Regions from separate parts of the Streptomyces sp. NPDC059679 genome, predicted to be linked through region 1. Evidence: riboswitches for the same ligand, from Rfam matches in the RefSeq annotation. Region 1 holds a riboswitch; each other region holds the start of a gene.
What was found. A riboswitch is a leader RNA that binds a small molecule or an ion and turns the genes downstream of it on or off. The one in region 1 is predicted to bind ZMP and ZTP.
Positions count from the first base shown of each region.

Region 1 (7,053 bases):
AGGCCGTGAGCGGCCTGTCATCGCGTGCTGCCCTTAACGCGCGGCATAGCGAGCCTTCCTTTCCCGCTGCCTGAAACGGTCGGTGCATCTGTCGAGCGCCGGTTGGCGGGTCTCGTCTTCGGTCATCCGAGGGGTCCCTGTGCCGTCTTCTTCCTCCGCTGTATCCGATTCCGGTCGACCTGCTCCGTCAAGCCTGTGGCGGGACGGCGACTTCCGCCGGCTCTGGGGTACTGACGGACGCCGGTCGGGCCCTGGCACTGGGCGCCGCCGCCGTGGCCGGCCTCCTCGGTGCGCTCGGCCTGCCGGCGCTGCTCGTGGTTGCCTTCGCCATCGGGGCTCTGTCCGTGTTCTTCGACGTGGCATACCAGGCTTCTTCGGTACGGCTGGTGAGACGCGATCAGTTGGTACGGGCCAACAGCGCGCTCGAGGGCAGTCGGTCCGCGGCGCAGATCGGCGGTCCCGCCGTCGGCGGTGCATTGGTGTCTGTGCTGTCGGCGCCGATCGCTGCCGCCTCCAGCGCAGTGTTTTTCGCGCTGTCGTTCCTGTCGATCCGACGGATCGGTCGCCGCGAATCCATCCCGGAAGGCCCGGAACGTCCACCTCGGGTCTGGCGGCGGATCCATGAGGGCCTCCGCTTTGTCGGCAGTGACATCTCGCTGCGGACTGTGTGCCTCGCATCAGCCGCCTTCCAGGATCGCCTCTGCATTGACGAACTTGGATACATGGAACTCGACCGGCACGGCGCCGAACTCCTCTTCCAGGTGCTGACCGAGCGCGAGGAAAAGACCAGCGTGGCCATCGCCTCCAACGAGTCGTTCGGCGGCTGGACGAAGACGTTCACCGACCCGCGTCTTTGCGCCGCCATCGTCGACCGGCTCACCTTCAACGGCGCCATCATCGAGACCGGCACCGACTCCTACCGCCTCGCCGCCACTCGAGCCCGGGCCGCAGAACCCGCTAAGGCCGGCTGACACATTCGCAGGCCACGCCTCCTCGACGGCTCACCACCCTCACGGGCGGCGAGCCGCCATCAGAAGTCAATGAGCTGCTCGCGAGGCCATCACTGGTGCTGCATTCCGAGCTGGTTCGCGGCGGCTTCCACGGTCTGCGCGAGCAGGACGGCAATGGTCATCGGCCCGACGCCGCCGGGAACCGGAGTGATCAGACGAGCTCGAGTGAGGGCGGTGTCGTAGTCCACGTCGCCGACGTTGCCCGGGTTGTAGCCGGCGTCGATCACAACCGCGCCAGGCTTGATGTCCTCACCGCGGATCAGCCGAGGCCGTCCCACGGCTGCCACCACGACGTCTGCCTCCCGGACGACCGCCGACAGATCAGTCGTGCGGGAGTGACAGTAAGTCACCGTTGTGTCCTTGGCGAGCAGGAGCATCCCGGCCGGTTTGCCGAGAATCGCGCTGCGCCCCACCACCACGGCGTGCTTGCCGGCGAGTTCGACGTCGTACGCTTCCAGCAACCGCATGATCCCGCCCGGAGTGCAGGACACGAAGCCCGGCAGCGCGAAGCTCATCGCGGCGAAGGAATGCATCGTGACCCCGTCGACATCCTTCTCCGGAGCGATGGACTCGAACGCCGCTCGCTCGTCGATGTGCGGGCCGCAGGGGTGCTGGAGCAGGATGCCGTGCACTTCCGGATCGCTGGACAGGTCCGCGAGGGTGTCGATCAGCTCGGCGGTCGTGGTGGCGGCGGGCAGACCGATATGCCGGGACTGGATGCCTGCCTTCGAACACCGCGCTCGTTTCATGCGGACGTACGTGGCCGACGCGGGATCCTCTCCCACCAGCACCGTCGCCAGACAGGGACTGGTCCCCGTGCGTCGTGAGATCTCCGCCGACTTGACAGCGGCCTCGTCGACGATGCGTTTGGCGAGGCTGGTGCCGCCCATGAGCTGGGCCATCTGAGTCGGGGACATCGTTGCCCTCCAGGCGTTGCTGACCACTCGCCCAGGCGCACGGCATCGACGTCTCGTCAGGCCGCTCCCCGGTGGTGCTCCACCTCAGCGCCAGTCGCGGCCCACGCTGAACTGTAGTAGACGCAGCATGCTCACACCGATCAGCGCCCTCGGGTGGCAGCGACTTGCGAAGGCCCATCCCCTCTGCAGTGACGTCACTTCACGTGAACATTCCTGACGCGTCCACACGCGAGATGCCTCCCAAACTCACAGACAAATGCTGCTGCTGGAAGTGACCGAAGCCATACGGTCAACTTCGTCTTCGGGACCTTCAGCCAGCTGGTGAATGTCACGGTCATGGCCGTCCGGCAGACCGTTACTCCGGACGGGATGCAGGGCCGCGCGGCCGCGACGATCAACTTTGTCGGCATGGGGCTGACCCCGCTCGACTCGCTGCTCGGCGGCTTTCTCACGGAAGTGTGGGGGACGCGCACCAGCCGACGGACGCTTCCTGCCCCGCCGGAGACTCCGGACCCGTCTGCGTGACGGCTTCTATCGCCGCGAACAGCCGACATAACTCCGTCAGCGATCGTAGCCATCGCTGTGCGGTTGCCTCGGTCTCCTGGGCCTCGAAGAGGCTCGCGCCGAGTTCATCGCTGGGGCCCGGCCTGAGACGACCGATGAGGTTCGGTGCGTACGTGCGCACGCAGCCCCTGCGGGCCGAACAGGATGAGAAGCTCGACCACGCCGCCATCGGCACTGCCCAGCCAGTGCGGCAAGGAGGTGTCGAACTCGGCTGCCTCACCGGGCGGCAACGTCAGGTCGCGCTCGCCGATCACGAGTCGCAGGTGGCCGTTGAGCACATAGAGCCATTCGAAGCCTTCATGGGTCTGCGGGGTCGGTTCGAGCGGTTCTGGCCGGGCGGGGATGATCATCTTGAAGGCGTGCACCCCGCCCGGTCGCCGGGACAGGGGCACAAAGGTCATCCCGTACCGTCTGATCGGCTTGAGGTGGATCCGGGGGTCGCCGGTGCGCGGGGCACCCACGAGGTCGTCCAGCGGAACGTCGTAGATACGGGCCAGCGGCAGCAGCAGTTCCAGGCTCGGCCGGCGCTGCCCGCTCTCCAGCCGGGACAGGGTGCTCTCCGACACGCCGGTCGTCGCGGCGAGGTCGGCGAGGGTGATGCCGCGGTCACGGCGCAGCGCACGGAGCCGCGGCCCCACCGCGTCGAGCACGTCGTCCGTCTTGGGATCCATGAGGCCCATCTTGCCGTTACCGCAAGTTTTCGTGCCAGGTCGTGGTGTGCCTGGCAAGACTGGGCGCCCACCGACACAAGGAGTCTTGATGAGCACCACCGATGCGGTCGCGTTCTGGGACGGCGTCTATGCGGCCCGGCCCGCAGCCGGCAACCCGCGGCCGAATGTTCGCCTCACCGAGACGGTGACGGGCCTGGCGCCCGGTGACGCATTGGACCTCGGATGTGGCGACGGCGGCGACGCGCTGTGGCTCGCCGGCCAGGGATGGCAGGTCACCGCCGCCGACATCTCGCCGGTGGCGGTCGAGCGGCTCGCCGCCCTCGCCTGCGCACACGGCCTGGGCGCCCGCGTCATCGCCGTACACCACGACTTGCACACGTCTTTCCCGCCCGGCGGATTCGACCTGATCTGCGCCCACTATCTGCACACCCCCTGTGACCTGGACCGGGCAACCGTCCTGCGCTCGGCCGCGCACGCACTGCACCCGGGCGGGCGGCTGCTGGTCGTCGACCACGGCTCGACCGCTCCGTGGTCATGGAATCAGGACCCCGATACCCGGTACCCGAGCCCGCAGGAGGTCGCCGCCGGTATCGGTCTGGCCCCGGAGACGTGGACGGCCGAGCGGGCCGACGCACCGCGCCGGATCGCGACTGGCCCGGGCGGGCGCACCGCCGAGGTCACCGACCATGTTCTCCTCATCCGCCGCACCGCCTGACGCGGTGGTCGGGGCTCCCGACGACGAAGGAAGGTGACCACTGTTGCCCGGCACCACGCGCCACAACCGCCGCAGCGACACCCCGCCGCCCCGGACCGGAAGCAGCGAGATCGAGGTCCTACGCACATTTCTCGACTACCTCCGGACTTCGATCGCTACGAAGGTCGACGGTGCCCCCGAGCCGCAGGTGCGAACAGCCGCAGTGCCGTCGGGTACGAACCTGCTCGGCCTGCTCAACCACCTGACTTTCGTCGAGCGCTCGATGTTTCTCGGGGACGACGTCACCAACTGGCAGGCGACGTTCCAGGCCGCACCGGCGGACAGCGTGGCCGATATCGTGGCCCGCTACCGGGAGGCGGTCGAGCGCGCGAACGACGTTCTCGACGGATGCACCGATCTCGGCGCCCCCGTCCCCCGACCGCGACCGGGGCGCCCCGCTCCCAGCGTCCGCTGGGCACTGACCCACATGATCGAGGAGACCGGCCGTCACGCGGGCCACGCGGACATCCTCCGTGAACTGATCGACGGCTCGACCGGCCGCTGATCCGCCTTCTCCCCCGGCGAACTTCTCCCCCGGCGAAGTGAGGGGGCTCAGCAACTGGGCGAGCGCGGAGCATTACGCGGGCCGAGGGCCGCATCGCTCTTCCCACGCTGCGGCGGCGCTGTTCGCAAGCCAGGACCACTACAACGCCGTGCTGGATCTCGACACCTCGGCCAAGCCGGCAACCCGACCATTGCCACCTGGATCGACTGGGAGATCGGTGCCCGGCAGCGGTTCTGGGACTGGTTCGACGCCGGCATGCCCGACACGGCCCTACTCGGCCTTCGACAAGAAGCACGGTGAGTCACACGAGCAGATGCACCCGGCCACGACGGGCACTCTGGCACCGGTACGGCGCGGCGCGGGGCGTTGATTGCTAGACCTTGAAAGTCTAGTCTTGGCGGGACGCGCCGTTACCGGCACCCGATGGAGGAAGCGTGAGAGCCGCCCACAGCACGGCGCGCCCTGGCCGCCTGGTCTGGATGGACACGGACCTGTGGAAACAGCAGGTGAAGCAGCGAGCCGAGGACGACGGTCTGGCCCGCGCCCGCTCACGGGTCCTTGAGGCGCTCCTGACGGCGTACGCCGAAGGGTCGCTCGACGCGCCCGTTCCGGTCGGCAGCACATTCGGCACGGCGGAGCGGGGCGGATGCCGCGTCTACCTCGATGAGAGCGTGTGCGAGAGGGCCGAGACCAGGTGGAAGAGGCAGGAGCAAGCCCGTCGGGGAGGCGTTCCCGGGTTCGGGCTGCTGTGTGAGGTGCTGCTGAGGGAGTATGCCGAAGGGCGCGTCGAGCTGCGGATCACCGTGGCTCCCGCCGGAAGCACGGGGAACACGGGGAGCACAGGGAGCGTGGCGGCATGAGCGAAGCAGCAGCGGACGGGCACAGGCCCCTGATCCCGCAGCCCAAGACCACAGCGGAGGACCTGCGCGCGGCTCTGGTGCAGATTGCGCCGAACCAGGTGGCCGCGTTCGACGCAGAGCGGACGGCGGCGGTGGAGGCCGCCCGCAGCCAGGTCGACGCGGCCCCCATGCGCCGGTTCCTGCGGCGGTGGGCGCTCGCGGTGGCGATCGAGCGTGTTCCCGCGCGGGCCGCGCGCCTGAGCGAGCTGGAGGCCCGCGCGGGGCAGGTGGCGGATCTGGCCGAGGGGCGTGCCATCGCCGCCGAAGTGGCCGCCATCCATGCGCAGGCGGCGGCCGAGGCCGGAGTCGACGGGCGGACCGCCGGGTGACCGAGGACGCCGGACAGGGGTGGCGCTGGGAGTACGAGCCCGACTACGAGTACGTGGCGAAGGGGCTGCCCAAGCGCGTGGTTGTGGAGGTGGAGCGGCTCGCCGGGCAGCTCGTGGACCTGGCCGAGATGGGCATCGACGTCACGGCCGTAGGAGACGGCCCGAGGCCGGGAGTCGCAGGCGGCGTGCGGCGCCTGTCGGTCCTGGAAGACGGGTTCATGCTGGTCCTGCCGCTCCCCCGGCTGCGCCTTGTCGCCGTTACGTATATCTGCCCGCCGTTCGCCGACCTGTAGCCCGCCCCTTTCGCGCATCCGAGGACCGCGGCCCCGTTTCCGCTCCCGTTCCGGGAACGGGGTGCTGCCGCACATCGTGCCCATGCGACGTCGACGGTGCGCTACCGCAGCGGCCGGTGCAGGCGCTCAACCGCAGAGTTCCCCGCCGCCGAGCGCGACTGCGTCGAGAAGAGCGTCGTCGGCGCCGGTCATCGCCGCTCCGGACGGCAAGGTGCTGCCGCACCGCCCGGCCGATGGCTACCTCGGCGGCCTGTGGGAGCTCCCCGCCGGCGGTGTGGACACCTGCGAGTCCTTGATCGAGGCCCTACGGCGCAAGGTCGCCGAAGAGACCGGGCTGACGATTGCGGCCATCGACTGGTTCCTCGGGCACTTCGACTACCTGCCCAAGAGCGGCAAGCAACCCGACGCGGTCACTGCCGACGCCGCCTCAATGACCCATCCCGCGCATGGATCGCGAACCAGACCGGAGTACCAGGAGCGCGTCCGGCACAGCTCCTGGTCCACGAGCGTGCTCATGGCCTGCCGGGTGCCCTGGCCGCCATCACTGGTGACGTACACCACGGCGGTCCGGGTCCCGCCTCGGGTGACCCCACCCCGGGTGCGACAGCCGAGCGGTTCGCGCGGGTGACCGACGTAGCTGCCGCCACAGGACAACGGGATCTCGCCCGGACCGAGTCCATACCTCACGCCCAGCTCGGGCGCGGGCTTGGTGGTCGTCATCTCGTCGAGCTGCCGCGCAGGATTCGAAGTCCTCCGCAAACGAGTCCTGTTGGCGTGGCCGAGCATGTGGCAACTGAGTACCGAACTTGGTGCCTATGCGAAGCCACCGTTGCTCATCAACAGCTGGCCGTTTATCCACTCGCCTTCCCTGGAGCACAGGAAGTCCACGAGGTGGGCGGTGTCCCGCGGAGTGCCCAGACGGCCGAGCGGGGTGCTGCGGACGCAGTGCTCCCGGGTTTCCTCGGACATCCAGCCGGTGTCGACCGGTCCGGGGTTGATCGCGTTGGCTGTCACGCCGAGGTGGGCGAGTTCGCGGGCGGCGGCCAGGGTGATGCGGTCCAGGGCTCCCTTGCTCGCTCCGTAGGGCAGATTGCCGACGGTGTGATCGCTG
Region 1 covers NZ_JBHWES010000079.1:5,592-12,644, reverse strand. Annotated here, with positions in the region: partial or broken gene ACFV2X_RS47425 (MFS transporter) at 228-692, shown strand; partial or broken gene ACFV2X_RS47420 (ATP-binding protein) at 693-971, shown strand; gene ACFV2X_RS47415 (bifunctional 5,10-methylenetetrahydrofolate dehydrogenase/5,10-methenyltetrahydrofolate cyclohydrolase) at 1,061-1,927, opposite strand; ZMP/ZTP riboswitch at 1,950-2,035, opposite strand; partial or broken gene ACFV2X_RS47410 (MFS transporter) at 2,213-2,452, shown strand; gene ACFV2X_RS47405 (helix-turn-helix domain-containing protein) at 2,557-3,162, opposite strand; gene ACFV2X_RS47400 (class I SAM-dependent methyltransferase) at 3,251-3,877, shown strand; gene ACFV2X_RS47395 (DinB family protein) at 3,921-4,421, shown strand; gene ACFV2X_RS47390 (hypothetical protein) at 4,856-5,281, shown strand; gene ACFV2X_RS47385 (hypothetical protein) at 5,278-5,649, shown strand; gene ACFV2X_RS47380 (hypothetical protein) at 5,646-5,942, shown strand; gene ACFV2X_RS47375 (NUDIX hydrolase) at 6,154-6,570, shown strand; gene ACFV2X_RS47370 (SDR family oxidoreductase) at 6,756-7,053, opposite strand, start outside.

Region 2 (7,053 bases), on a different contig from region 1:
GGGTCGTCACTCTCGCGTATGAGTATGCGGCCGTCGTGCTGAGCGAGCTCAATGCAATTGGCCCCCTCCCCTTCCGAGAACGAGGACTTCTTCCATATGGGTATGACGGACATGCCAGGACTCTCACATTTCTTGCGCGATGCCGCGAATAGTCTCCCGCGATGCACGGATGCCCAGTGAGACACCTGCGAGGACATCGTAGATCGCCCGGTACTTGGCGAGTTGGGCCTCCGCGTCCAGAAACGCACTTCCGTAGGCGGTATCGACCGTCGCGGTGTCCAGGCTGGGGACGACCCCACCCGCGTACAGGAGATTCTGCGCCGACCCGATGAACTTCTCTGAGGCGAACGGGATCACGCGCAACGTCACGGCAGGCCACTCGGACACCTCCAGCAGGTATTCCAACTGAGCCTTCACCACCTTCCGGCCGCCACTGCACATGCGCAAGGCCGCCTCGTGGATGATGCCGTCGAACGTCGGCGGAGATGCACGTTCGAAGATCAGACGCCGCCTGATCCGGTGCTCTACCCGAGCCTCGATCTCGCTCTCAGGGAGCGGCGGGATGACCGACTCGAAGAGGGAGCGCGCATAGTCCTCGGTCTGGAAGATGCCGGGAATCGTGAGTGCCTGGATGGAGTGGAAGTACGTGGCATGGTGCTCGAGCTCCGCGAGATCGAGGAATGACGGCGGCAGAACACCTCGATACTCCTCCCACCAGCCCTTGCCACGCTCCTCAGCCATCGCACACAGCACGTCCACCAATGTCTCGTCAGCGGCGGAGTAGAACGCCGCAAGGCGTCGGACTCGTTCGGCGCTGACACCCCAGCGCCCCGACTCCACGTGGCTGATCTTTGCCTGGTTGCCCCCGATCATCTCCGCCGCCGCGCGGGCGGGCAACCCGGCCGCCTCGCGAAGCTTCCGCAGTTCCGATCCCAACCGCGCCTGACGGACGGTGGGGTTGCTTCTGGCTGGCATCGCTACCTCTCATCAATCGGCCTGCGTGCGAAGCAGTGTGGCGCGCCACCGTCGCGCGGATCCACTTCGTGTCACCCACAGGCGTGAAGCATCCGCATCAAGCTTGTGCCGCGTCAGATCTTCGCCCTACGGTCGCGTCGCAAATGAACGCTCAACCCTCCGCACACGCCGGGAGACGCAATGAGCACAGCCGCATTGGACAGAGCCCCACGCATCGACGCCCACCCAGCCCAGATTTACCACCTCACCACCCCGAACTGCCCGACCAGCCCAAAGGTGGTCCGCGATCTCCTCGCATCACTCTTGCTCGTCACGGGACATCCCGACCTGGTCGACGCCGCACAGGTCTGCGCCTCGGACGTGGTGACCAATGTGGTACAGCACACCAAGGTGCCGGACATGCACATCGATGTGACCATCCAGGACGACCGCGTGATCGTCGGCGTACGAGACGACGATCCCTGCGGGCATCCCGAGATCCGTCAAGCAAGCATCAAAGATGAGACTCGACGCGGCCTACAACTCGTGGACCACCTCTCCTACGCCTGGGACGTGGCATGGACAGGCGCGGACGGCAACCAGACGGGGAAGCGGGTGTGGTTCGAGCTCCGCGAGCCAGGACTCCGCGTGTGAGGCTCACCGCGCCGGACGACGTACGGCCCTGTCGGCCTGACCCGCGCTCAGCTCCGGACAGCCAGCTGCCGTGCCGCCGCCTCCACCGTCTGCGCCAGCAGCACGGCGATGGTCATGGGGCCGACCCCGCCCGGGACGGGCGTGATCAGGCTCGCCCGCTCCCGCGCGGTCTCGAAGTCGACGTCCCCGACATTGCCGGGGTTGTACCCCGCGTCGATCACCACGGCTCCCGGCTTCACATCGGCCCCGGCGATGAACCGCGGACGGCCGACCGCGGCCACCAGTACATCGGCCTCCCGCACGATCGCCGACAGATCGGCGGTGCGCGAGTGGCAGTACGTGACCGTGGCGTCCCGGCCGAGCAGCAGCATCCCGGCGGGCTTGCCCAGAATGGCGCTGCGCCCCACGACGACCGCGTGCTTGCCCACGAGGTCGACGTCGTACTCGTCCAGCAGCCGCATGATGCCGCCGGGGGTGCAGGACGCGAAGCCGGGCAGGCCGAAGGCCATGGCCGCGAAGGAGTGCATGGTGACGCCGTCGACGTCCTTCTCCGGGGCGATCGCCTCGAAGGCGGCGCGCTCGTCGATATGAGGTCCCACGGGATGCTGCAGGAGGATCCCGTGCACCCCCGGGTCCTGGGACAGCGCGGTGACGGTGTCGACGAGGACGCCGGTGCTCACCGACGCAGGCAGGGCCACCTGCCGTGACTCGATCCCCGCCTTCCGACACCTGGCACGCTTCATCCGGACATAGGTCACCGAGGCCGAGTCTTCCCCGACCAGGACGGTGGCCAGACAGGGCGCCGTCCCGGTGCGCCGTGCGATGTCCGCGGCGGCCTTCGCGGTGTCCTCGATGATGCGACCGGCCAGGCCGGTGCCGTCCATCAGGCGAGCTGTTCGGGTCCGGTCCATACGCCACTCCTGAGGCACTCACATGAGTCGCCCAGGCGCGCGGCATCGACAACCGGTGTCAGACCGCTCCCCGGTGGTGCTCCACCTCAGCGCCAGTCACGGCCCGCGTCCACCGTAAGGGAGGGACGCCGCTCGGCGGCGGACGATGGCCGGTCCCCGGGGCGGCTAGCATCACCCGCACCGGATCCGACGAACGGAGTTCACCCGTGCGTAACCCGCGCGTTGGCGTCGCCATCCTGACCATGGGCACTCGGCCCGCCGAACTGACCGCCCTGCTCGCTTCGGTCGCCAAGCAGGACACCCCCGCGGCGCGGGTGGTGGTCGTCGGCAACGGCTCGCCGCTGCCGCTTCTCCCCGACGGGGTGACCGGTGTCGAACTGCCGGAGAACCTGGGCATCGCCGGCGGCCGGAACGCCGCCCTGGCCCGGCTGAAGGAGTTCGGGGATGTCGATGTGGTGGTGGACTTGGACGACGACGGGCTGCTGATCAGCACGGACGTCTTCACCCGGCTGGTGGAGCTGTACGAGTCCGACCCGCGGTTGGGCATCGTGAGCTTCCGCATCGCCGACGAGCGGGGCCGCACCCAGCGCCGCCACGTCCCCCGTCTGCGTAGCTCGGATCCGATGCGCGGCGGGTGGGTGACCACGTTCCTCGGCGGCGGCCACGGCCTGTCCATGCGGATGCTGGAGGAAATCGGCGGCTGGCCCGAGCCGTTCTTCTACGCCCACGAGGAGACCGACCTGTCCTGGCGGGCCCTGGACGCGGGCTGGAAGGTGCTCTACGAGCCGGACTTGGTGCTCCAGCATCCGTGGACATCGCCGACCCGGCACGCGGTCTTCTACCGTATGGTCGCCCGCAACCGGGTCTGGCTGGCCAAACGGCACCTTCCCGCCCTCCTCGTCCCCGTATACCTGGGAACCTGGACCGCGCTGACCATGGTCCGCACCAGGTCGGCGGCCGGTTTGCGGGCGTGGTTCGGCGGCTTCGCCGAGGGCCTGCGCACCCCGTGCCCACCGCGTCGACCGATGCGGTGGGCCACCGTATGGCGGATGACCCGGCTGGGCCGACCGCCGGTCATCTGATCAAGCGGGCAGCCGCTGGAGCACCAGCGTCCGGTAGCGGTCGGCCACCTCCGCCAGAACCTCCGCGCCGTCCCGCGCCCATAGGGCCGGGTTGAAGATCTCCACCTCGATCGGTCCGTCGAAGCCCGTCGCGTCGACGCGCTCGCGGAACCAGCGGAAGTCGACGGCGCCGTCGCCGAGTTGGCCGCGGCCCAGGAGGACGCCTTCCGGGAGGGGGGTGATCCAGTCGGCGAGCTGGAAGGAGGCGAGGCGGCCGCCGGCGCCCGCGCGGGCGATTTGGTCCGCCACCGTGTCGTCCCACCACAGGTGGTACGTGTCGACGACGACGCCCACCTGGTCCGCCGGGAAGCGCTCGGCCAGGTCGAGGGCCTGGGCGAGGGTGGAGACGACGCAGCGGTCGGAGGCGTACATGGGGTGCAGCGGTTCGATGGCCAGGCGGACGCCGTGGTCGGCGGCGTAGGGGGCGAGTTCGGCGAGGGCGTCGGCGATGCGCTCGCGGGCGGCGAACAGGTCGCGGCTGCCGGGTGGGAGGCCGCCGGAGACCAGGATGAGGGTGTCGGTGCCGAGGGTGGCGGCCTCGTCGATGGCGGCGCGGTTGTCGGCGAGGGCGGCGGCGCGTTCGTCCGGGTCGATGGCGGTGAAGAAGCCGCCCCGGCACAGGGAGGTGACGGCCAGGCCCGCGTCGCGGATCAGCCTCGCGGCCGCCTCCACGCCGTACTCCTGCACCGGCGCGCGCCACAGGCCGACGCCCGGGACGCCCGCCTTGACGCAGCCCTCCGCCAGTTCGGGCAGCGACCACTGCTTGATCGTTTCCTGGTTGAGGCTCAGGCGGGTCAGGTCGCCGCTCACACCGGTCATTGCGTCACTCCGTACACCGTCAGCAGGGCCTTCATCCTCGACTCCGCGAGGCCCGGGTCCGGGAACAGGCCGAGGCCGTCGGCCAGTTCGTACGCCCGCGCCAGGTGCGGCAGCGAGCGGGACGACTGCTGGCCGCCGACCATCGTGAAGTGCGGCTGGTGGCCGGCCAGCCAGGCCAGGAAGACGACGCCCGTCTTGTAGAAGCGGGTCGGGGCCTGGAAGAGGTGGCGGGACAGCTCGACCGTGGGGTCGAGCAGGCCGCGGAAGGCCGCCGTATCGCCGGTGTCAAGCCTGCGCACCGCCTCGGCGGCCAGCGGCCCCAGCGGGTCGAAGATGCCGAGCAGGGCGTGGCTGAAGCCGTGGTCGTCGCCCGCGATCAGTTCGGGGTAGTTGAAGTCGTCGCCCGTGTAGCAGCGGACGCCGTCCGGGAGGAGGCGGCGCAGCTCGATTTCACGCTGGGCGTCGAGGAGGGAGACCTTGATGCCGTCGACCTTGTCGGGGTGGGCGGCGATGACGTCGAGGAAGGTGCGGGTGGCGGCGTCCAGGTCGGTGGCGCCCCAGTAGCCTTCGAGCGCCGGGTCGAACATGGGGCCGAGCCAGTGCAGGACGACCGGTTCGGCGGCCTGGCGCAGCAGATGGCCGTAGACCTCGAGGTAGTCGTCGGGGTTCTTGGCCACGGCGGTCAGGGCGCGGGAGGCCATGAGGATGGCCTGGGCGCCCGCCGTCTCGACGACCTCCAGCTGCTCCTCGTACGCGGCCCTGACCTCGTCGAGGCTGTACGGGTAGCCGAGCTCGGTGACCGGCAGCTGGTCGGTGCCGACGCCGCAGGCGATGCGGCCGCCGACCGCCTTGGCCTCGGCGGCCGAGCGGCGGATCAGCTCGGCGGCGCCGGCCCAGTCCAGGCCCATGCCGCGCTGGGCGGTGTCCATGGCCTCGGCGACGCCGAGACCGTGGGACCACAGGTGGCGGCGGAAGGCGAGGGTGGCGTCCCAGTCGACGGCGGCGGGGCTGTCGGGGGTCACATCGGCGTACGGGTCGGCGACGACGTGGGCGGCGGAGAAGACCGTACGGGAGGCGAGCGGCGCACCGCCGGGGGCGAAGGCCGCGGGTTCGGTGCGGGGTTCGTACGGGCGGGTGGCGCCGCCCTCGGCGGGGAGGTGGATGGTCACAGGCTCAGCTCCGGTACGTCCAGGCGGCGGCCCTCCGCCGACGACTTGAGGCCCAGCTCGGCGAGTTGCACGCCGCGCGCGCCGGCCAGCAGGTCCCAGTGCCAGGGCTCGTCGAGGGCGACGTGGCGCAGGAACAGCTCCCACTGTGCCTTGAAGCCGTTGTCGAACTCCTCGTTGTCCGGGACCTCCTGCCACTGGTCGCGGAAGCTCTCGGTGAGCGGGATGTCGGGGTTCCAGACCGGCTTGGGGGTGGCGGAGCGGTGCTGGGCGCGGCAGCGGCGCAGCCCCGCGACGGCCGAGCCCTCGGTGCCGTCGACCTGGAACTCGACCAGTTCGTCGCGGTTGACGCGGACCGCCCAGGAGGAGTTGATCTGCGCGACGGCGCCGCCTTCGAGCTGGAAGATGCCATAGGCCGCGTCGTCGGCGGTGGCGTCGTACGGCTTGCCCTGCTCGTCCCAGCGGGTGGGGATGTGGGTGGTGACATGTGCCTGGACGGTCCGTACGGCGCCGAAGAGCTCGTGCAGCACGTACTCCCAGTGCGGGAACATGTCGACGACGATGCCGCCGCCGTCCTCGGCGCGGTAGTTCCAGGAGGGCCGCTGGGCGCTCTGCCAGTCGCCCTCGAAGACCCAGTAGCCGAACTCGCCGCGCACCGAGAGGATCTTGCCGAAGAAGCCGCCGTCGATGAGGCGCTTCAGCTTGAGCAGGCCGGGGAGGAAGATCTTGTCCTGGACCACGCCGTGCTTGACGCCGGCCGCGTCGGCGAGCCGGGCCAGCTCCAGGGCGCCGGCCAGGCCGGTGGCGGTGGGCTTCTCGGTGTAGATGTGCTTGCCGGCCGCGATGGCCTTCTTGATGGCCTCTTCGCGGGCGGCGGTGACCTGGGCGTCGAAGTAGATGTCGATCGAGTCGTCGGCGAGGACGGCGTCGACGTCGGTGGACCAGTGGTCCAGGCCGTGGCGCTCGGCCAGGGCCTTGAGGGCGTGGTCCCGGCGGCCGACGAGGACCGGCTCGGGCCACAGCACGGTGCCGTCGCCGAGGTCGAGGCCGCCTTGTTCGCGGATGGCGAGGAGGGAGCGGACGAGGTGCTGACGGTAGCCCATGCGCCCCGTCACACCGTTCATGGCGATCCGCACTGTCTTGCGTGTCACGGTTTTCTTCTCCTCACCGAGGTCCTCTTCAGACGTCGCCAGGGTCATAGCAAGCGCTTTCTATACGCTAGCCGCCCCGGCCCGCCCATGTCCACAGAGAGAAGGGGTCGGAGAGCGGACACGGGGCGGTCGGTGCGTCAGCGCAGTGTCAGGCGGTAGTTGAGCGGCGCGCGCCCCGTGATCAGCACGCGGATACCGGAGACATTGAGGCTGCCGGCCATCCAGCTGTAGCGCTCCCCCGCGTCCACGGTGGCCGGCTGACGCGGGCCGCTGCCGT
Region 2 covers NZ_JBHWES010000002.1:301,989-309,041, forward strand. Annotated here, with positions in the region: gene ACFV2X_RS03870 (DUF397 domain-containing protein) at 1-113, opposite strand, end outside; gene ACFV2X_RS03875 (helix-turn-helix domain-containing protein) at 124-975, opposite strand; gene ACFV2X_RS03880 (ATP-binding protein) at 1,156-1,608, shown strand; gene ACFV2X_RS03885 (bifunctional 5,10-methylenetetrahydrofolate dehydrogenase/5,10-methenyltetrahydrofolate cyclohydrolase) at 1,656-2,519, opposite strand; ZMP/ZTP riboswitch at 2,542-2,629, opposite strand; gene ACFV2X_RS03890 (glycosyltransferase family 2 protein) at 2,726-3,601, shown strand; gene ACFV2X_RS03895 (sugar phosphate isomerase/epimerase family protein) at 3,602-4,459, opposite strand; gene ACFV2X_RS03900 (dihydrodipicolinate synthase family protein) at 4,456-5,628, opposite strand; gene ACFV2X_RS03905 (Gfo/Idh/MocA family protein) at 5,625-6,776, opposite strand; gene ACFV2X_RS03910 (hypothetical protein) at 6,914-7,053, opposite strand, start outside.
Region 2: linked by a shared signal. The riboswitch ahead of ACFV2X_RS03885 (bifunctional 5,10-methylenetetrahydrofolate dehydrogenase/5,10-methenyltetrahydrofolate cyclohydrolase) and the one ahead of ACFV2X_RS47415 (bifunctional 5,10-methylenetetrahydrofolate dehydrogenase/5,10-methenyltetrahydrofolate cyclohydrolase) in region 1 are both predicted to bind ZMP and ZTP.

Region 3 (7,053 bases), on a different contig from region 1:
TTCAGCACCTCGACGGGCGAGGTCTTGTGGCAGCGGCAGTCACAGCGGACGGTCATGATGAGCGCTCCGCGCGTGGCGGGCGGTACCGGCTTCAGCCGGACTTCGCCCGGGCCGTTGCAGAACGCGTGGATCTCGTCGGGTGTGGTGTCGGGCTCGGCGATGTACAGCGCGCAGTACGGGGACATCCGCCGGGTGCCGACGGGGACGGTCACCTCGTCTGCCTCTCGTGCTGCAGGGCTACGAGCACCGTGTAGAGGTCGGCGTCGGGGTGCGGTCGTCGGCGGTTGCACTCCGGGCACAGATGCCGCAGACAGCCGGGCCCGGAAGCGGCCGGGCGGAGCACGGTGATCGGCTCGCGGGTGGGCTTGTCGCAGCGATAGCAGCATTCGGTCACCGGGCGGCCCCTTCACGTGGGCCCAGCGCCGCGCTCGTGGCGATCTTCAGCGCGGCGAGGAGAGCCGTCGGGTCGGTGAGATGCCGGTCGTCCCGGGGCGGTACGCGCCAGCGCACCCCGGGCCCCCTACGGGAGTCGATGGCGGGTACCTCGATATAGGCGGTCGCTCCCCAGACCTCGATGCTGGGTAGCGCGCTCATGTCCCATCCGGCGGCTGAGCCGGGCGCGATCAACCAGTAGAAGACCTTGTCGAAGGGGTTCTTGATGACCGCGCCCGTCGCCTCGCCCAGCAGGTCGAGGGTGTGTTTACCGATGCCGATGGAGAGGGGAACGCGCACGACGTCCCAAGAACGGCCAGCGGGCTGCAGCTCCGTGCCACGGCCGCTTGGCGGTGCCCACGGTTCGGGTCCGTAGGCTTTCAGGCGTTCAGCCAGGTCGAGGCAACGGGATGCGTCCATGCATCGATATCACCGCACCGTGAACCGCGGCGGGATATGACAACCTATGACACGGAGTGGATCATGACCCGGGCTGTGGCCATCACCGGTACGCGGTCGACAGCGCATCGCGATCTCGCGAGCTACGCTGAACTGTTCGCCGACTACCTTGGCCCATTCGTAGACCCCAACGCGAGCTTCTACCTCGGCGGGGCCACGGGCATCGACTCCCTCGCCCTGCTCTGGCTGGCGGGCAACGCATCCTCACAGATCACGATCGTCGTACCCGGTACCGTTCAGCAGCAGCCCGCCGAGGCGCAGCAAGCCATCACCCGCAGCCGCAACCGCATCACGGAGATCGTCGAATTGCGCGCCGACCGGCTCGATGCGCCCGCATTCCACGCCCGGAACCGCTGGATGGTCGACCACTCCCACATGGTCATCGGGTTCCCCCTCGCTGGCCCGCAGGGTACTTCTGGTACCTGGCAAACCATCAACTACGGTGCCGAACAGGGGAAACCTCATCTGATCGTGCCCGTGTGACGCGAATCACCGGCATGATGAGGCCATGAGCACGCGCGAAATGCTCCTCGGTGCTGCTGCCCTCAAGTCCCTTCGGAAGGCACGGGGATGGTCTCTGGCCGAAACCTCACGGGCACTCATCGCCACAGCGCGCCGCCTTGGCCAGCCCCTCGACTCATCTGCCGCGAGCGTGCAGCGATCGGTGGCCCGGTGGGAGAGCGCTACGCGCCCCATCCTCCCCAGCGACCGGTATCAGCTTCTGCTCGTGCATCTTTACGCCCGAGGCGCCGACGGGCATATCGCACTCGGGCCGGGCAGCGACTTCGCCGAACTGCTTGACGCGCTGGCCCGTCTGGGAGAGGCGGAAGCCCGGCTGAGCGATCTGCGCGCGCTGTTGATGCGTACGGCCACTGATGATGGAACCGGTCTGCTCGCTCTACTCGGGCCCGCAACCCGACTGTCCATGGCCGCCGCGCTCACCGATCCGACGCGCGTCGATGAGGTCCTGCTCGACGGGTTACGGACGGCCGTGGGTGACGTCAACGCGCACGTCGGCTCGCTGCCCTTCGCTCGGCTCCAACTCCTGCTCGCCCCCGTGATCGAGTCCTGTCGGCGGCTCCTGCTCGGAGCTGTCCCCGCCCCCCTGTTACCTGAGCTGCGCACGGTCGCGGTGCAGGCGTACACCCTCGGCGGGCGGCTGGCGTTCGAGACCCGGGACGACCAAGCCTCCCGCGCGCTGTACGCGGCCGCCACGGCTACGGCCGGACAACTCGACGCTCGGTGGCGCCGGGCCGTCGTCCACATGAGCCACGCCTTGGTCACGCTGTACTCCGCCCCCGGTATCGAAGCGGCCCGCGGGTTGGTCGACGCCGCGGTGCGTGATGCGCGTACGGGCGACAGTGTCCGCGTGCGGGCCCGAGCGCATGCGTTACAAGCCGAGGTCGCCGCCCGAGCGGGGTCCGAGCGGCACGCGCAGACTGCGCTGTCGCTTGCCTGGTACGACCTCGACCGCAACGGCGAGGGCGATCCGGCGCCGGCCAGCTTCAGCCCGGACCACCTGCGCGGCTTCGAGGGGCTGTGTGAGCTGTACGTCGGAGACGCGGCGGTCGCTCACGACTTCTTCGCCGATAGCGTGGCGGCTCTCGGCACACCGCGTGAGCGGGTACAGCGGGCCATCGTCTCCACCGATCAGGCCCTGGCCTGCATCCGGCTGGACGCGCCTGAGCAAGCCGCGGATCTTCTGCACAGCTGCGTCGACTCCGCCGCCAGTACCGGCGGGCGTGTGCCCGCGCTGCGGCTGCGGCAGGCACGCAGGGAACTGCGGCCCTGGCGGCGTGAGGACTTCGTCGCCGACCTCGACGATCACCTCGTCGAACTACTCGGAAGCTGACATGACGAGCCCCTGTCCGGCCCGAAGGCCAAGATGAGCCGACGCCCGGCTGGGCCGAAACCGCACCCCGATTAGAGTGGGAGCGCACGCCGTGACTGGCGAACGTGGAAGAGACCACGAGGAAGCGGTGTGCGGCTGCGACCATCACGAGGTGCCGCCCGCCTGGGCACCCCGGGACTTCGACCGGACCAACCGACCGATCGCCCGGAGGACACCAATGAGCCAGCCCCTCTCCCATTCCGACTCCGCCTCTTCCCCCGGCCCCTTCCTCTCTCATCCCGCACTGGCGGAGGCCGACCCGGAGCTTGCCGCGCTGGTGGGGGCGGAGGAGCGGCTGCAGGCGGAGACCCTGCGCATGATCCCCAGCGAGAACTATGTCTCCAGCGCCGTTCTGGAGGCATCCGGCACGGTGCTCCAGAACAAGTACAGCGAGGGCTACCCGGGCCGCCGCTACTACGAGGGCCAGCAGGTCATCGACCAGGTCGAGACCCTGGCGGCGGACCGCGCGAAGGCCGTGTTCGGGGTCGAGCACGCCAACGTGCAGCCGTACTCCGGCTCGCCCGCCAACCTCGCCGTCTACCTGGCCTTCGCCGAGCCCGGTGACACCGTGATGGGCATGTCGCTGCCCATGGGCGGCCACCTCACCCACGGCTGGGGCGTCTCCGCCACCGGCAAGTGGTTCCGCGGTGTCCAGTACGGGGTGCGGCAGGACACCGGGCTGATCGACTTCGACGAGGTGCGCGACCTGGCCCGTAAGGAGCGCCCCAAGGTGATCTTCTGCGGTGGGACGGCGGTGCCCCGCACCATCGACTTCGCCGCCTTCGCGGAGATCGCCCGGGAGGTGGACGCGGTGCTGGTCGCCGATATCGCGCATATCGCCGGGCTGATCGCGGGCGGCGCCCACCCCTCCCCGGTGCCGCATGCCGATGTCGTCTCCACCACCACCCACAAGACGCTGCGCGGGCCGCGCGGCGCGATGCTGATGTCGCGCGAGGTCCACGCCAAGGCGATCGACAAGGCCGTCTTCCCCGGGCTGCAGGGCGGCCCGCACAACCAGACCACCGCGGGTATCGCCGTCGCCCTGCACGAGGCCGCCCAGCCCGCCTTCCGCGACTACGCCCACGCCATCGTCGCCAATGCCCAAGCCCTTGCGGAAGCCCTGCTCGCCCGAGGCTTCGACCTGGTCTCCGGCGGCACCGACAACCACCTGATCCTCATGGACCTCACGCCCAAGGACGTGCCGGGCAAGGTCGCGGCCAAGGCCCTCGACCAGGCCGGGATCGTGGTGAACTACAACACCGTCCCCTTTGACCCGCGCAAGCCCTTCGACCCCTCCGGCATCCGGATCGGCACCCCCTCCCTGACCTCGCGCGGTCTGCGCACCGAGCACATGGCCACCGTCGCCGAGTGGATCGACCGGGGCGTGGGTGCCGCCGGGAGCGGCGACGAGGAAACGCTCGCCAAGATCAGGGCCGAGGTCGCCGAGCTGATGGCCGCCTACCCCGCCCCCGGTCTGCCGACCGCCTGACGTCGTTCGGCCTGACTTCGTCCAAGCTGACCTCGTCCGGGCTGGCCTCGTCCGGGCTGACTTCGTCCGGGCTCAACCCTTCCGGCTGGGAGCCCTCCGGCCTGGGCCCGGGCTGGTCGTCCGCGGAGCCCTGTCCGGCCGTCAGGCCGGGCAGGTCCCGCCACTGCTCGTCCGCCCGGACCTGGACCCGCCCGTCCCGGTCCGGAGCGGTCGCGGGGGCGGCCGCCGAAGCGCCCACTATCCGCGCCATCACCCGCTCGATCAGCGTCTCTCCGTCCACCGGCGACCCGCCCAGCGGGGGAGACTCCAGCGCGCGCCCGAGCGCCCGCAACTCGTCGGGCAGGCGCCCGTCCCCGTCCCCGGTCCGGGCCACAGCCTCGGTGCCCTTCGCGGGCGACCCCGAGCCCCTCTCCGCGGTCCTTTTCATATTCCGCTCCGTCACTTTCCCGCCTTCCTTCCTCCCCCTCCGCCAGCAGTCCCTCCAGCCGCCTCAGCGCACGGCTGAGCCGGGACTTCACCGTGCCGCGCGGCCAGCCGAGCGCTTGCGCGGTCTCCGACTCGTCCAGATCCAGCAGATAGCGGTAGGTGACCACCCGCCGCTGTGGCTCGCTCAGCTCGTCCAGCGCGGCCAGCAGTCGGGCCCGCCGCTCGCCCGCGAGCGCCGCCACCGCCGGGTCCGCGGATTCCGGTATGGCCGGCTCGGATCCGCCGCGGCCGGCACCGCCGACCAGCGCCGCTTCCCGGCCCACCGCCGTGCGCATGCGGCGCGCCGAGCGGAGCAGGTTGCTGGTCTCGTTGGTCACGATCCGCAGCAGCCATGGGCGGAACGACGCGCCGTCCCGGAATCCCCCCAGGGCGAGATACGCCTTGACGAAGGCGTCCTGCACCACGTCCTCCGCGTCGGGGCCCGCCCCGAGCAGCACGGCGGTGCGATGGGCGATCGGTGCGTGTGCGCGCATCAGCTCCGCGTACGCCTCGGTGTCCCCGGCGCGCACCCGCGCGATGATCTCCGCTTCGGTTGAAACCGTCTCCGCTTCGGCCGACGCCGTCTCGGCCCCGGCCCCAGCCGACTGCGCCCTTGCCGTCTTCCGCACGGCGAGGCCCCCCTCCCGCGCCCTCTCACGAGTCCTCACACCTTTCATACACCGGCGGACCGAGACCGGTTCCACACCTGAGAGAATGGGTGCCATGGCCCTCGATCGTCCCCGTGCACTCTCCGGTATCCAGCCCACCGCAGGCTCGTTCCACCTCGGGAACTACCTCGGTGCGATCCGGCAGTACGTCGCGCTGCAGGAGACCCACGACGCCTTCTACATGGTCGTGGACCTGCATGCGATCACCGTGCCGCAGGATCCGGTGGCGCTGCGCGCCAACACCCGTCTCGCCGCCGCGCAGCTGCTCGCCTCCGGGCTCGACCCGGACCGCTGCACCCTCTTCATCCAGAGCCATGTGCCCGAGCACGCGCAGCTCGCCTGGGTGATGAACTGTCTGACGGGTTTCGGCGAGGCGTCCCGGATGACCCAGTTCAAGGACAAGACGGCCAAGCAGGGCGCGGACCGGGCCACTGTCGGGCTCTTCACCTACCCGATCCTCCAGGTCGCCGACATCCTGCTCTACCAGGCCAACCATGTCCCGGTCGGCGAGGACCAGCGTCAGCACGTCGAGCTGACCCGTGACATCGCCGAGCGCTTCAACGGGCGCTTCGGCGACACGTTCACCATTCCCGCTCCGCATATCGTCAAGGAGACCGGGAAGATCTACGACCTTCAGGACCCGGCGATCAAGATGAGCAAGTCGGCGTCCACGCCCAAGGGCATCATCAGCCTGCTGGACGAGCCCAAGGTCTCGGCGAAGAAGATCAAGAGCGCGGTCACGGACACCGAGACCGAGATCCGCTACGACGAGGAGAAGAAGCCCGGCGTCAGCAATCTGCTGACCATCTACTCCACCCTCACCGGCACCACGATCGCCGACCTGGAGCGGAAGTACGAGGGCAAGGGCTACGGTGCGCTCAAGACCGAGCTCGCCGACGTACTGGTCGAGTGGGTCACCCCCTTCCGCGAGCGTACGCAGGAATACCTCGCGGACCCCGAGACGTTGGACGGAATCCTGGCCAGGGGCGCGGAGAAGGCCCGCGCCGTCGCGTCCGACACGCTGGCCCGCGCCTACGACAAGGTCGGCTTCCTGCCCGCCAAGCACTGACCGGCACTATTCGCACTGATCGGCACTACTCGATCACCTCGATCACCGGCCGATGTCCCAACGCCCCCTTCGCGGGGGCCGTGGGTACGTGCGCCGATGGACCGGTGAACCTAGCCGCGAAGGCGGCCCAGCCGCCACACTGACACCGGATACACCGGATACAGCGGATCAGGCCCACAACGCCCGGGAGGGCCAGGAGGGAGAACGCAGTGGGGACCGTAACGCTCGGCGTTTCGATCGCGGTCCCGGAGCCGTACGGCAGCTATCTGCAGCAGCGGCGCGCGGGCTTCGGTGACCCTGCCGCTCACGGCATCCCCACCCACGTCACGCTGCTGCCGCCCACCGAGGTCGACTCCTCGGCGCTGCCCGGCGTCGAGCGCCATCTGGCGGCGGTCGCGGCCGAGGGCCGGCCGTTCACGATGCGGCTGGAGGGCACCGACACCTTCCGCCCGCTGTCCCCGGTCGTCTACGTCAAGATCGTCGAGGGCGTCGAGGAGTGCGCGGCGCTCCAGGAGCGGGTGCGGGTCGCCTCCGGGCCGTGTGCCCGTGAGCTGCAGTTCCCCTACCACCCCCACGTCAC
Region 3 covers NZ_JBHWES010000038.1:103,549-110,601, reverse strand. Annotated here, with positions in the region: gene ACFV2X_RS33065 (hypothetical protein) at 1-212, opposite strand, end outside; gene ACFV2X_RS33060 (hypothetical protein) at 209-394, opposite strand; gene ACFV2X_RS33055 (hypothetical protein) at 391-732, opposite strand; gene ACFV2X_RS33050 (DNA-processing protein DprA) at 916-1,374, shown strand; gene ACFV2X_RS33045 (hypothetical protein) at 1,400-2,743, shown strand; ZMP/ZTP riboswitch at 2,825-2,918, shown strand; gene glyA (serine hydroxymethyltransferase) at 2,961-4,271, shown strand; gene ACFV2X_RS33035 (hypothetical protein) at 4,210-4,698, opposite strand; partial or broken gene ACFV2X_RS33030 (RNA polymerase sigma factor) at 4,733-5,278, opposite strand; gene trpS (tryptophan--tRNA ligase) at 5,460-6,473, shown strand; gene ACFV2X_RS33020 (2'-5' RNA ligase family protein) at 6,683-7,053, shown strand, end outside.
Region 3: linked by a shared signal. The riboswitch ahead of glyA (serine hydroxymethyltransferase) and the one ahead of ACFV2X_RS47415 (bifunctional 5,10-methylenetetrahydrofolate dehydrogenase/5,10-methenyltetrahydrofolate cyclohydrolase) in region 1 are both predicted to bind ZMP and ZTP.